Linked DNA regions of Paenarthrobacter nicotinovorans. The protein of the gene in region 1 interacts with the protein of each later gene in a pairwise test. Links are inferred from orthologs where the notes say so. Each region holds a gene or a part of one and is shown on either strand. Other genes may lie near its edges.

What was found. The genes of interacting proteins can lie anywhere in the genome.
Region 2: the proteins of dnaN (region 1) and dnaE interact in binary tests that used the Escherichia coli proteins (3 or more experiments, as listed by UniProt). The link is inferred for Paenarthrobacter nicotinovorans from one-to-one orthologs.

Annotation. Positions count from the first base shown.
Region 1 is NZ_CP089293.1:976-8,197, forward strand. Bases 110-3,082 are described here. They hold dnaN (DNA polymerase III subunit beta), read left to right. Parts: upstream 110-1,020; coding sequence 1,021-2,145; downstream 2,146-3,082. Other genes in these bases: dnaA (chromosomal replication initiator protein DnaA), read left to right, coding at 110-444. In the rest of the region: more of dnaA, read left to right, coding at 1-109; DNA replication/repair protein RecF, read left to right, coding at 3,096-4,289; JMY29_RS00025 (DUF721 domain-containing protein), read left to right, coding at 4,276-4,830; gyrB (DNA topoisomerase (ATP-hydrolyzing) subunit B), read left to right, coding at 5,169-7,222. UniProt on the Escherichia coli protein: Confers DNA tethering and processivity to DNA polymerases and other proteins. Acts as a clamp, forming a ring around DNA (a reaction catalyzed by the clamp-loading complex) which diffuses in an ATP-independent manner freely and bidirectionally along dsDNA.
Region 2 is NZ_CP089293.1:1,754,124-1,760,418, forward strand. Bases 1-4,143 are described here. They hold dnaE (DNA polymerase III subunit alpha), read left to right. Parts: upstream 1-385; coding sequence 386-3,943; downstream 3,944-4,143. Other genes in these bases: JMY29_RS08180 (RluA family pseudouridine synthase), read left to right, coding at 1-315; JMY29_RS08190 (flavin reductase family protein), read right to left, coding at 3,962-4,143. In the rest of the region: more of JMY29_RS08190, read right to left, coding at 4,144-4,462; JMY29_RS08195 (hypothetical protein), read left to right, coding at 4,571-5,104; hisD (histidinol dehydrogenase), read left to right, coding at 5,109-6,295. UniProt on the Escherichia coli protein: DNA polymerase III is a complex, multichain enzyme responsible for most of the replicative synthesis in bacteria. This DNA polymerase also exhibits 3' to 5' exonuclease activity. The alpha chain is the DNA polymerase catalytic subunit.

The sequences.
Region 1 (7,222 bases):
TCCAAGATCTCCAGCAACATCCGCGAACTTGAAGGCGCACTGATCCGCGTCACGGCTTTCGCCAGCCTGAACCGCCAACCGGTGGATGTCGCCCTCGCAGAGATGGTGCTCAAGGACCTGATTACCGACGACGGCGCCCAGGAGATCACGGCGAAGCAGATCCTTGACCAGACTGCTGACTACTTCAAGCTCAGCATGGAAGAGCTCTGCAGCAAGTCCCGTACCCGCACCCTGGTGACCGCACGCCAGATCGCGATGTACCTCTGCCGCGAACTGACGGATATGTCGCTTCCCAAGATCGGGCAGGAGCTCGGCGGACGTGACCACACCACGGTCATCCACGCCGACCGCAAGATCCGCGAGCTCATGGCCGAGCGTCGTGTGATCTACAACCAGGTCACAGAGCTCACCAACCGCATCAAACAGCAGCAACGCGACTCCTGAAATCCACATCGCGTCCGCCACTACATACCTTATTAACAGGCACATGTGGATAAGCCTGTGGATACTTAAGGGGACAAGCACGGTTAATGGGCTTAAAACCCTTAAGCCGTCTGTGGATCGTTAAAAACCGGCTTTGGAGTTGTCCCCATCCACAACCTGTTTAAAACCCAGTTAACGCACAGTCCATGAACAGGGCTTAACCCCGGATCTGCGCCGCGGGATGGGGTTATCCACAGTTTCCACAGCAGTTATTAACACTACGAATCCCAAAAAATTGAAATCCCTCAAATAACAATCTCGTTCTGCCACCCACCCGACCCTCCGAAGGACATGCCAAGTTCCGGGCCAAGGCCAGCCTGCGGCTGTCCACATAGGACGGGTCGGAGCAATCGGGGATGGGTTAATCGCGGATCTTCCGGCTAAGCTGTCAGCAGCGCTCCCATCCTTGGGTCTTGTTTGTAGTTCGCTGAGTGCGGACCATGCAGGTTCCGATGCCGGACTGCGAAGATTTAGCGGTTTCCAAGCAGGAATCCGCGGCTACTACATGGCAGCAGCAATGAAAGGCGGCACCCCTCCGTGAAGTTCAGAGTCGACCGCGACGTCCTGGCAGAAGCCGTTACGTGGACCGCGCGGTCGTTGTCTCCGCGGCCGCCCGTTCCTGTGCTTTCCGGCCTCCTCCTCAAAGCTGAGGCGGGAACCGTAAGCCTCTCGAGCTTCGACTACGAAACATCGGCGCGCCTGGAAATCCCCGCTGATATAGCCGTCGAGGGCACCATCCTGGTTTCCGGACGCCTCCTGGCAGACATCTGCCGCAGCCTCCCCTCGGCTCCGGTCGAGGTTGAAACAGACGGAAGCAAAGTCACTCTTACCTGCCGTCGAAGCAGCTTCCACCTGGCCACAATGCCTGAGTCTGAGTACCCGGCCCTTCCTGCGCTTCCGGCCATCAGCGGCACCTTGCCCGGCGACGCTTTCGCCCAAGCCGTGTCCCAGGTCATCATCGCTGCGAGCAAGGACGACACCTTGCCGATCCTGACCGGCGTCCGCATGGAGATCGAGGATGACCTCATCACGCTCCTGGCTACGGACCGCTACCGGTTGGCCATGCGGGAAGTGCCGTGGAAGCCAGTAACTCCCGGCATCTCAACCAGCGCACTCGTGAAGTCCAAGACCCTGAACGAAGTCGCCAAAACCTTGGGCGGCAGCGGTGACATCAACCTGGCCCTCGCGGACGACGACAGCCGGCTTATTGGTTTCGAGAGCGGCGGCCGTACCACGACGTCGCTCCTGGTAGACGGCGATTACCCGAAGATCCGCTCACTTTTCCCGGACTCTACCCCGATCCACGCAACAGTCCAGACCCAGGAATTGGTGGAGGCTGTACGTCGCGTTTCCCTCGTTGCAGAGCGCAACACTCCCGTCCGCCTCGCCTTCACGCAGGGCCTGCTGAACCTCGACGCCGGCACCGGCGAAGACGCGCAGGCTTCCGAAGAGCTCGAAGCACAGTTGTCCGGCGATGACATCACCGTGGCCTTCAACCCGCACTACCTCGTTGAAGGTTTGAGCGTCATCGAGACCAAGTACGTTCGCTTCTCCTTCACCACCGCTCCCAAGCCGGCCATGATCACGGCCCAGGCTGAGGCCGACGGCGAAGACCAGGACGACTACCGCTACCTCGTGATGCCGGTCCGCCTTCCCAACTAATCGGCAAAACCCGCCCCGCTTTCGCAGAAAAGAGTTCGCACTGTGCACATCGGATTGATCGGCCTTGGAAAAATGGGTTTCAACATGCGGGAACGCATGCGGAAAGGCGGCATCGAGGTCACAGGCTTCGACCGGAATCCCGAGGTCACCGATGCCGCTTCGGTCGACGAGCTCATTGCCGCCCTTCCTACTCCGCGGCTCGTGTGGGTCATGGTTCCCTCAGGGGAGATCACTGACGCGGTCGTGACGGAACTCGGCGGGAAACTGAGCCCCGGCGATATGGTGATCGACGGCGGAAATTCACGTTTCACCGAAGACCAGAAGCACGCTGCCGCGCTGGCCGAGAAGGGCATCCGCTTCGCTGACTGCGGTGTTTCCGGCGGCGTCTGGGGTCTCCAGAACGGTTACGGCCTCATGGCTGGTGGAGCTGACGAAGACATCGAACTTGCCATGCCGGTCTTCGACGCTCTTCGTCCTGAAGGCGATCGGGCCGACAGCTTCGTCCACGTTGGCGGCGTTGGCGCCGGCCACTACGCCAAGATGGTGCACAACGGTATCGAGTACGGCTTGATGCAGGCCTACGCCGAGGGATATGAACTCCTCGCCGCAAAGGACATCGTCAAGGACCTTCCGGGAACGTTCCGCGCATGGCAAAAGGGAACGGTTGTCCGGTCCTGGCTCCTGGACCTCATGGTGAAGGCACTCGACGAAGATCCGGGGCTGGCCTCCATTGACGACTACGTCGAAGATTCCGGCGAGGGCCGCTGGACCGTGGAAGAAGCCATCGCCAATGCTGTTCCAGCACCGGCCATCACGGCTGCGCTCTTTGCACGCTTTGCTTCGCGCGAAGACAACTCACCGGCCATGAAAATGGTTTCCGCCCTGCGTCACCAGTTCGGCGGACACGCCACCCGTCCGGCCAACTAGGCCGCAGGAGTCCTGCAAACGGCGTGTACCTCGAACATCTTTCGCTGACTGATTTCCGCAGCTACGCACAGGTAGACCTGAAACTGGGTCCCGGTGTCACCGTGCTGGTGGGTTCCAACGGCATCGGCAAGACAAACCTCATGGAAGCCATCGGCTATTTGGCTACCCTGAGCTCGCACCGTGTCAGCACAGACGCGCCATTGCTTCGTTTTGGTTCAGAACGCGCATTGATCCGGGCCCGTTTGGTCCGTGGTGAGCAAGCGACGGTCATCGAGCTTGAAATCAATGCCGGGCGCGCCAACCGGGGACGCATCAACCGGGGAAACCCGGTGCGCGCACGGGACATCCTGGGCATTTGCCACACGGTGCTGTTCGCGCCCGAGGACCTGGCACTGGTGAAGGGGGACCCCTCCAACCGCCGGCGCTTCCTCGATGAACTGCTGGTCAGCCTGGTACCCCGCCATGCTGCCACCCGCAGTGACTACGACCGCGTCCTGAAACAGCGGAACGCCCTGTTGAAATCGGCCCGTGCAGGCAAATTCACTGCGGGTCATGAAGCAACCCTGGATGTGTGGGACCAACACATGGCCAAGGCCGGGGCCGAACTGCTGCACGCCCGGCTGGAGTTGGTGGAGCGGTTGCGTCCGCACCTGAACAGCGCCTACGCCCAACTCACGGATGGTTCCAAGGACGCCGGGGCGGTTTACCGCTCCACCATCCAGGACATCCTGGACGACGACGGCGGTCCGGCCGACTACGGAACGGAACCTTCGCCGTCGGTTGAGGACCTCAGGCTGCTGTCCGTCGACGAACTCACCGAACGCTATGTCCAGGCCTTCGCAGCCTCGCGGAAAAAGGAACTTGAGCGGGGCATCTCGCTTGTTGGCCCGCACCGCGACGAGTTGGAACTCGTTCTGGGACAGGCTCCAGCCAAGGGCTATGCCTCCCACGGCGAAACGTGGTCCATGTGCCTGTCCTTGCGCCTCGCTTCCTACTACGTCATGTTGGACGATGCCCGGACTGGTGGAACTGCGCCGATACTGATTCTGGACGATGTTTTTGCCGAATTGGACGTGCAGAGGCGGCGTAAACTGGCTGCAATAGTGGCCGGCGCCGAACAGGTTCTGGTGACTGCTGCCGTCGATGCCGATATCCCTGAGGAGCTGGCCGGACGGCGCGTAACCGTTGTTCCGGGAGGCATCGATGGCGAAGGATAGTCCCGAAGGACTGCAACCGGGCCGGGATCCGGACGAAATTGATGCTGCCCAGGCGGCGCTGAACCGCATGCGTGAAGCAGCCGCGGCCCGAGGTGAAGTAAGGCTGCGTGCCCCCAGGCCCGGATCTGCTCCCAAACGCAAGGGTCTGCGGGATACCCGGGGTTTTGCGCAGTTTCATGGCAGCGGCCGCGACCCCTTGGGCTTGGGCAATGTTGTGGGAAGGCTTGTGGCAGAACGCGGTTGGACTTCTCCTGTTGCCGTCGGTTCCGTCATGGCCGAATGGGAAACGTTGGTTGGGTCGGACATCTCCGCCCACTGCACCCCGGAGAGTTTCACCGACACCACGCTGCATGTCCGCTGTGACTCAACGGCATGGGCCACGCAATTGCGGTTGCTCAGTACCAGCCTCTTGGAGATGTTCCGGAATGAGCTGGGTGAAGGGGTTGTCACCAGCATCCAGGTACTGGGGCCATCAGCTCCAAGTTGGCGAAAAGGCGGGCGCAGTGTCAACGGCCGCGGCCCCCGGGATACTTACGGCTGAACGGCGTGCAGGGCGTTTCAACGCCCCCGGGTCGTATAGGCACCCATCGGGACCTCCGCAGGGCCATTGCAGATAGGGCCAGCGGCCTCCCATCGGCATATTCAGCTCTGGGCTGCCCCCGTATTTGCAAGGATTCACGGGTTTCCACGATAGAATTGGCGTAGATCACTGAGCGCCGGTGAAACGTCGTCGGATCCCGAATCCACTCCTGTGGCAGTTGGGAACCCCCGTCGTCGGAGTAATCGGCGCAATCAGTCACGTGCCCGTTGGCGGCCGCGGTTCGCCGCGGGCAGCTGCGGGAACGGCCGACATCGAGTACAGAGGAGTCGAAAGCGCCTGTGGCTAACGACAATGCAGAGACCTTGGCAGTAGAGCCCCAAGAGGAGACTGTTCCCACGCCTGATACGCCTGCGGAGGCCCCCAGGGAGTACGGTGCCAGCGACATCACCGTGCTGGAAGGCCTCGAAGCCGTGCGCAAACGCCCCGGTATGTACATCGGTTCAACCGGTCCCCGCGGCCTGCACCACTTGGTCTATGAAGTGGTGGACAACTCTGTTGACGAGGCCCTGGCCGGTTACTGCAGCCATATCGAAGTAACGCTCCGCGCTGACGGCGGAGTGCAGGTGGTCGATGATGGCCGCGGCATTCCCGTGGATATCCACCCCACCGAGGGTAAGCCCACGGTTGAAGTAGTCATGACCATCCTGCACGCCGGCGGCAAGTTCGGCGGTGGAGGGTACGCGGTTTCGGGTGGTCTGCACGGTGTCGGCATTTCGGTTGTGAACGCCCTTTCCCGTCGTGTGGACACGGAAGTGCGCCGCCAGGGCCACGTTTGGCGGATGACCTTCGCCGACGGCGGCAAGCCCCAGGGCGAACTCGTCAAGGGAGAAGAAACCGAGCGTACCGGAACGTCCCAGACGTTCTACCCCGACGGAACGATCTTCGAATCCACTGAGTTCGACTTCGAGACTCTTCGCGCACGTTTCCAGCAGATGGCCTTCCTCAACAAGGGCCTGCGGATCACGTTGACTGACGAGCGTCCGGTCAACCGCGATGGCGATGACGACCTTGACCTGGACGCAGTAGCCACCGAAGGCGAAGTTGCAGCCGAGCACCGCACGGTTGTCTACGAGTACCCGGACGGCTTGCTGGACTACGTCAAGCACCTCAACTCGAACAAGAAGGTCGAGATCGTCCACGAGGACGTCATCGCTTTCGAAACCGAGGACACTGAGCGGCACATCGCCGTCGAGGTTGCCATGCAGTGGACCACCGCTTATTCGGAAAGTGTCCACACGTACGCGAACACGATCAACACCCACGAGGGCGGAACGCACGAAGAAGGCTTCCGTGCCGCTATGACATCGCTGATCAACCGCTATGCGCGCGAGAAGAGCATCATCAAGGAAAAGGAAGACAACCTTACCGGTGATGACATCCGCGAAGGCCTGACTGCGGTGATTTCGGTAAAGCTTGCTGAACCGCAGTTCGAAGGCCAGACCAAGACCAAGCTGGGCAACTCCGAGGTCAAGGGCTTTGTCCAGCGCGTGGTTACTGACCAGCTGGGTGACTGGCTGGAACGGAACCCGGGCCCGGCCCGCGACGTTATCCGCAAGGCCATTTCAGCCGCCCAGGCCCGCATGGCCGCCCGGAAGGCGCGCGACAATGCCCGCCGAAAGAGCCCGCTTGAGTCCTTCGGTATGCCCGGTAAGCTCTCTGACTGCTCGTCGAAGGATCCTTCGCGCTGCGAGGTCTACCTCGTTGAGGGTGACTCGGCCGGCGGCTCGGCCAAGCGTGGGCGCAACCCCGAAACCCAGGCGATCCTGCCGCTGCGTGGCAAGATCCTGAATGTGGAGCGCGCACGCCTCGACAAGGCTTTGGGTAACGCTGAAGTCCAGTCCATGATCACCGCATTCGGCACGGGAATCGGCGAAGACTTCGACATCTCCAAGCTCCGCTACCACAAGATCGTGTTGATGGCCGATGCCGACGTTGATGGTCAGCACATCACCACCCTGTTGATGACGTTGCTGTTCCGTTACATGCGCCCGCTCATCGAGAACGGTTATGTGTACCTGGCCCAGCCGCCGCTGTACCGGATCAAGTGGTCCAATGCCGCGCACGACTACGTCTACAGCGATCGTGAACGCGACGAGACCATCCGCAAGGGTGCCGCCATGAACAAGCGCCTCCCCAAGGACAACGGCATCCAGCGCTACAAGGGCCTCGGTGAAATGGACTACACCGAGCTGTGGGATACCACCATGGATCCGGGTCGCCGCACGTTGCTGCAGGTAACCATGGACGACGCATTGGCAGCCGACCAGACCTTCTCCGTGTTGATGGGCGAGGACGTTGAATCACGCCGTAACTTCATCCAGCAGAACGCCAA
Region 2 (6,295 bases), 1.8 Mb from region 1 along the record:
GGTCGTCCGTCCGTTACCCACTACGAGGTCCTGGAAGCCTTCGGTAAGGCGACCCTGGTGGAAGTCCATCTGGAGACCGGACGGACGCACCAGATCCGTGTCCACTTCTCGGCGCTGCGCCACCCGTGTGCCGGAGATCTCACCTATGGCGCCGATCCCCGTCTTGCGGCAACGCTGGGGCTGACCAGGCAGTGGCTGCACGCCCGCCAGCTCGGCTTCACGCACCCCCGCACCGGCGAATGGGTGGAAGTTGCCAGCGATTATCCGGCGGACCTCCAGTACGCCTTGGATCTGTTGGAAACGGGTTCGGCCTGATTCCATTGACCTGAAGTCCGGTGCCGTTGCGGTCCGTTTCCTCCCCGACCCGGGACGGTAGACTGTCGTGGTGACTTCCAGCAATGATTCGTTCGTCCATCTTCACACCCACACCGAATACTCCATGCTGGATGGAGCGGCACGGCTGGGGGAGTTGTTCGACGAAACTGAGCGCCTGGGCATGCCGGCCCTCGCAACCACGGACCATGGCTATTTGTTTGGCGCCTTCGACTTCTGGCGCAAGGCGACGGATAAAGGCATCAAGCCGATCATCGGCGTCGAAGCCTATGTGACCCCGGGAACGGCCCGCGGTGACAAAGAGCGGGTCCGTTGGGGCGATGAGAGCCAGCGCAAGGACGACGTTTCCGGCGGTGGCTCCTACACCCACATGACCCTGCTGAGCTACAACAACGTGGGCATGCGAAACCTGTTCCGGGCCTCGTCGATTGCGTCGTTGGATTCTGTTTTCGGTAAGTGGCCGCGCCTGGACCGTGAACTGCTCAACACCTATTCCGAAGGCCTCATTGCCACCACGGGCTGCCCCTCCGGAGAAGTCCAAACTAAGCTCCGCCTGGGACTCTACCGGGAGGCCGTGGAAGCCGCAGCCGAGTTCCGCGACATCTTCGGCGCGGAAAACTACTTCTGCGAGTTGATGGACCATGGTCTGGACATTGAGCGGCGCGTCACCGGTGACCTGCTCCGCCTGGCCAAGGAGCTCAACCTGCCGTTGGTGGCCACCAACGATCTCCACTACACGCACGAACACGATGCCAAGGCGCACGAAGCCCTGTTGGCCATCCAGTCCGGTTCCACTCTGCTTGAGCCAACCTACGACAACGGCGGGTCCCGCTTCGCCTTCTCCGGCAGTGGCTACTACCTGAAATCACCGCAGGAAATGCGGGAGCTGTTCCGTGACCATCCGGAAGCCTGCGACAACACGCTCCTGATCGCCGAGCGCTGCGAAGTTTCCTTCAATACCGGTGCCAACTACATGCCCCGCTTCCCCTGCCCGCCAGGCGAAGACGAGACCTCGTGGCTGGTGAAGGAAGTCGACGCCGGCCTGAAGTACCGCTACCCCCAGGGCATCCCGGACAAGGTCCGCAAACAAGCCGATTACGAGCTTGGCGTCATCACCTCCATGGGTTTCCCCGGGTACTTCCTCGTGGTGGCCGACTTCATCAACTGGGCCAAGAACAACGGCATCCGGGTGGGTCCCGGACGTGGTTCCGGTGCCGGTTCCATGGTTGCCTACGCCATGCGCATCACCGACCTCGACCCCCTCCAGCACGGTCTGATCTTCGAACGCTTCCTCAACCCGGACCGCGTTTCCATGCCTGACTTCGACGTCGACTTCGATGATCGTCGCCGTTCGGAAGTGATCGACTACGTCACCAAGAAGTACGGCGACGAGCGCGTGGCGATGATCGTGACGTACGGAACCATCAAGACCAAGCAGGCGCTCAAGGACTCCTCCCGCGTGCTGGGCTATCCGTTCAGCATGGGCGAGCAGCTGACCAAGGCCCTGCCGCCGGCCGTCATGGCCAAGGACATTCCCCTCGCGGACATCCAGAATCCGGAGTCCAAGCGCTACAGCGAGGCCGGGGACTTCCGGCAGCTCATTGCCACCGACCCGGAGGCAGCCAAGGTCTTCGAGACGGCGCTGGGCATTGAGGGCCTGAAGCGCCAATGGGGTGTACACGCCGCCGGCGTCATCATGTCCTCGGACCCCATCATCGACGTTATTCCGATCATGCGGCGGTTCCAGGACGGCCAGGTCATCACCCAGTTCGACTACCCCACCTCTGAAGGCCTCGGCCTGATCAAGATGGACTTCCTGGGCCTCCGAAACCTCACGATCATTTCGGACGCCCTGGAAAACATCAAGATGAACCGTGGCGTGGACCTGGATCTCGAAAACCTTGCGCTGGACGACGCCGCGTCGTATGAGCTTCTGGCCCGCGGCGACACCCTGGGCGTGTTCCAGCTAGACGGCGGACCCATGCGGTCGCTGCTCAAGCTCATGAAGCCTGACAACTTCGAAGACATCTCCGCCGTCCTGGCCCTGTACCGGCCGGGTCCCATGGGCGCCAACGCCCACACGGACTATGCCTTGCGCAAGAACGGCATCCAGGAAGTCATTCCCATCCATCCGGAGCTGGAAGAGCCGCTCAAGGAGATCCTTGGTGGCACCTTCGGCCTGATCGTCTACCAAGAGCAAGTCATGGCCGTCGCCCAGAAACTGGCCGGTTACTCGCTTGGCCAGGCAGATATCCTTCGCCGCGCGATGGGTAAGAAGAAGAAATCCGAACTGGACAAGCAGTTCGCCGGGTTCTCCCAAGGCATGCAGGACAACGGCTACTCCATGGCCGCGGTCAAAACGCTCTGGGACATCCTGCTTCCGTTCTCCGACTACGCCTTCAACAAGGCGCACTCGGCCGCGTACGGGGTTATTTCGTACTGGACTGCCTACTTGAAGGCGCACTATGCACCGGAGTACATGGCCGCACTGCTGACCTCGGTGGGTGATGACAAGGACAAGTCCGCGATCTACCTCAATGAGTGCCGGCGCATGGGCATCACGGTGCTTCCGCCGGACGTCAACGAATCGTCGCTGAACTTCACCCCGGTGGGCCAGGACATCCGTTTCGGCATGGGAGCCATCCGCAACGTTGGTGTCAACGTGGTGGACGCGATGGTGTCCACCCGGGCGACGGAGGGAAACTACACGTCCTTCAAGGACTTCCTCCTCAAGGTCCCGGCGGTGGTGTGCAACAAGCGCACCATTGAATCGCTGATCAAGGCGGGCGCCTTCGATTCCCTCGGCCACCATCGCAGGGCGCTGGCGATGATCCACGAAGAAGCCATTGATTCGGTGATCACGCTCAAGCGAAACGAGGCCATTGGCCAGTTCGACCTCTTCGCCGGGTTCGAAGACCAGGAACCGGAAGCTTCGCTGACCACGGAAATTCCCGATCTCCCTGAATGGGAAAAGAAGGACAAACTCTCCTTCGAGCGCGACATGTTGGGACTGTACGTTTCAGACCACCCCCTGCAGGGGCTGGAGGGTGTCCTGAGCCAGCACGCCGAGCAGACCATTGCGTCGATCATCGCCGAGGACGGACCACACGACGGCGCCATTGTCACCATTGCAGGCATGATCACCTCCCTGAGCCGCAGGATCGCCAAGGCCAGCGGCAATGCCTATGCCAGGGCGGAGATCGAGGACCTCGGTGCATCAATGGAGGTCATGTTCTTCGGCCAGGTCTACGGCCCCATTGCTTCTGTGCTGGCCGAAGACCTGATCGTTGTGGTCAAGGGGCGCCTGCAGCGCCGGGATGACGGCGCTGTGACATTGAACTGCATGGAACTATCGGTGCCGGACCTGAGCGAAAGCGTCAACGGTCCCGTCGTGATCACCATTCCCACGTTCAAGGCCACGGAGGCAGTGGTAACGGATCTGCGGGACGTCCTTCGCACCCACCGCGGGAACTCGGAGGTCCGGTTGAAGCTGATGGGTGATACCAAGGTGGAGGTCATGGGATTGCCAGTGCATCTTCGGGTGAATCCCAGTCCGTCGCTCTTTGGAGACCTCAAGGTCCTGCTCGGTCCGGCCTGTCTGGACAACTGACAGCCGGGCCCGCGGTAGTCAGATCTCGTAGTCGAGCGGCGCAGGCTTGCTGTAAGCGCCGCCGTGGTACAGCAGCGGGGTCCCTTCCCCGCCCACTTGGCCGTCGACGACCTCGACCACAACCACTGCGTTGTTCTCAAAAGACAAGCGCATCTGGATCTTGCCGACCAGCCAGCCGCTGACGTCCTTGAGGATGGGAACGTCATGGGGGCCGGGCTCCCAGTGGTCGCCGTCGAACCGGTCGCGGGTCCGTGCGAACCTGTCGGCCAACGCCTGGTTCTCCAGCCCCAGCATATGGACACCGATATATTCCGCGTTCGCGACAGCGGGCCAGGAACTGGAGCTCCTGGCCATGTTGAAGGTGAAACGGGGCGGCTCGGCGGACAGCGATGCCACGGATGTTGCGGTGAAACCAAAGGGTTTGCCGTTGAGGTTGGCCGTAATGATGGCGACTCCGGCAGCGTGCCTGCGGAACATCTCCCTGAAAGTCTGTTCGAAGCCGGATGGTTCGCTTGCCACGGTGGTGTTCTCCTGGGGTGGGCCTATGCTCTCCTCCCAGAGTATTCCTCCCACGCAGCGGTTCCCCTATTTTGCGGAGCCAGCGTGAACCTTTGTTAATGTGAGTGCATGACCGAGCCCAGTGTGAACCTCCAAGCTGCTTCCGAACCGGCTCCGGCCACCGCTTCCCGCCCGGCGCGGGACTTCCTTTGGCTGGTTGTCCCGGCCGCTTCCGGAATCGTTGTGGGGCTGCTCTGGTGGTTGCTGGCTCCGGGCGGCCTCAACCTCGTCTCCGGCAATCCCGAGCTGTCCAATCCTGACAACCCTGAGTCGTGGCTCCCGCGTGACCTGATCCTGGCGGCCTTGATGCTGGTATCGGGATGCGCTGCCGGGCTCATGCTCGATGGCAAGCTCGAGGGTGCCAGCGCCTCCCGGCGTTTGGTGTTGGCGCTACTCGGGGGTGCGGCGGGTGCACTCCTCGCATGGCTGACCGGCTTGCTGGCCGCCCAGCTATGGGGTCCTCCAGCCAACCCGGCCCTTGGCCCTGGTTATGGGTTCACGCTCCGGTCCTATGCTGTCCTCCTGCTGTGGACCGGTGCGACGGCGTTTGTCACCTTCGTCCTGTCTTTATTCGGGGTTCTCTCCAAGAAGCCCGTAAAATAGCGGGGTGACCACTTCCTCCGATACTTCCGCCCCAGCCGCCCTTAACTTCCGGAGCATTGACTTCCGGGGTCGTCGCCTCTCCCTGGCGGAACTCCGCGGAGCTGTTCCCAGGGCGCGCCATCAGACCATGGCGGATGCGGAACAGAAGGTCCAGGACATCATTGCCGCCGTTCGCAGCCGCGGGTTCAGTGCCTTGGCCGAGCTGGCACGCACGTTCGACGGCGTTGAGCAGTCGCATCCAAGGGTTTCCGCGGAGGCCCTGACCCAGGCTCTCGCCGGGCTTGATCCCAACGTCCGGGCCGCCCTTGAAGAGTCAATCAGCAGGGCTCGGCAGTTTGCCGACAGGCAGCGACCCCGCAACGTGGACGTTTCGCTGGGGGACGGTGCAGTCGTCAGCCAGAACTGGATTCCGGTGGGCCGGGTGGGGCTGTACGTTCCCGGGGGACTCGCTCCGTTGGCGTCCTCCGTCATCATGAACGTCGTTCCTGCGGTGGCCGCCGGCGTCGAATCCATCGCCCTGGCCTCACCGCCGCAGAAGGATTTTGGCGGACTTCCGCACCCCACTATTCTCGCGGCCGCCAAGCTTCTGGGCATTGATGAGGTCTACGCCATCGGCGGTGCGCAGGCCATTGTGTCCTTCGCCTACGGGATTCCGGGCTCGGGGGACGAACTGCCCATCGAACCTGTGGACGTCGTGACAGGCCCGGGCAACATCTTCGTGGCCACGGCCAAGCGGCTGGTCAAGGGCGTGGTGGGTATTGACTCGGAGGCCGGCACTACGGAGATCGCCATCCTCGCCGACTCCACTGCCCAAGCCCCGCTTGTGGCGGCCGACCTCATCAGCCAGGCAGAGCACGATCCCAAAGCAGCCTCAGTCCTAGTGACGGATTCGACCGAACTCGCTGACGCCGTCGTGCGTGAGCTGGCGCGTCAGGCGGCGGCAACCAAGCACAGCGCCCGTGTTCTTGAGGCCCTCTCCGGCCCGCAGTCCGGCGTGGTCCTCGTGGATGACCTTGAGCAGGGGATTGCAGTCTGCAACGCCTACGCTGCGGAGCACCTGGAAATCATGACGGCGGATGCCGCAGCGGTAGCCGGACGCATCCACAACGCCGGGGCCATCTTCGTGGGGGATTACAGCCCTGTCAGCCTCGGCGACTACTGCGCCGGATCCAACCACGTCCTGCCCACCAG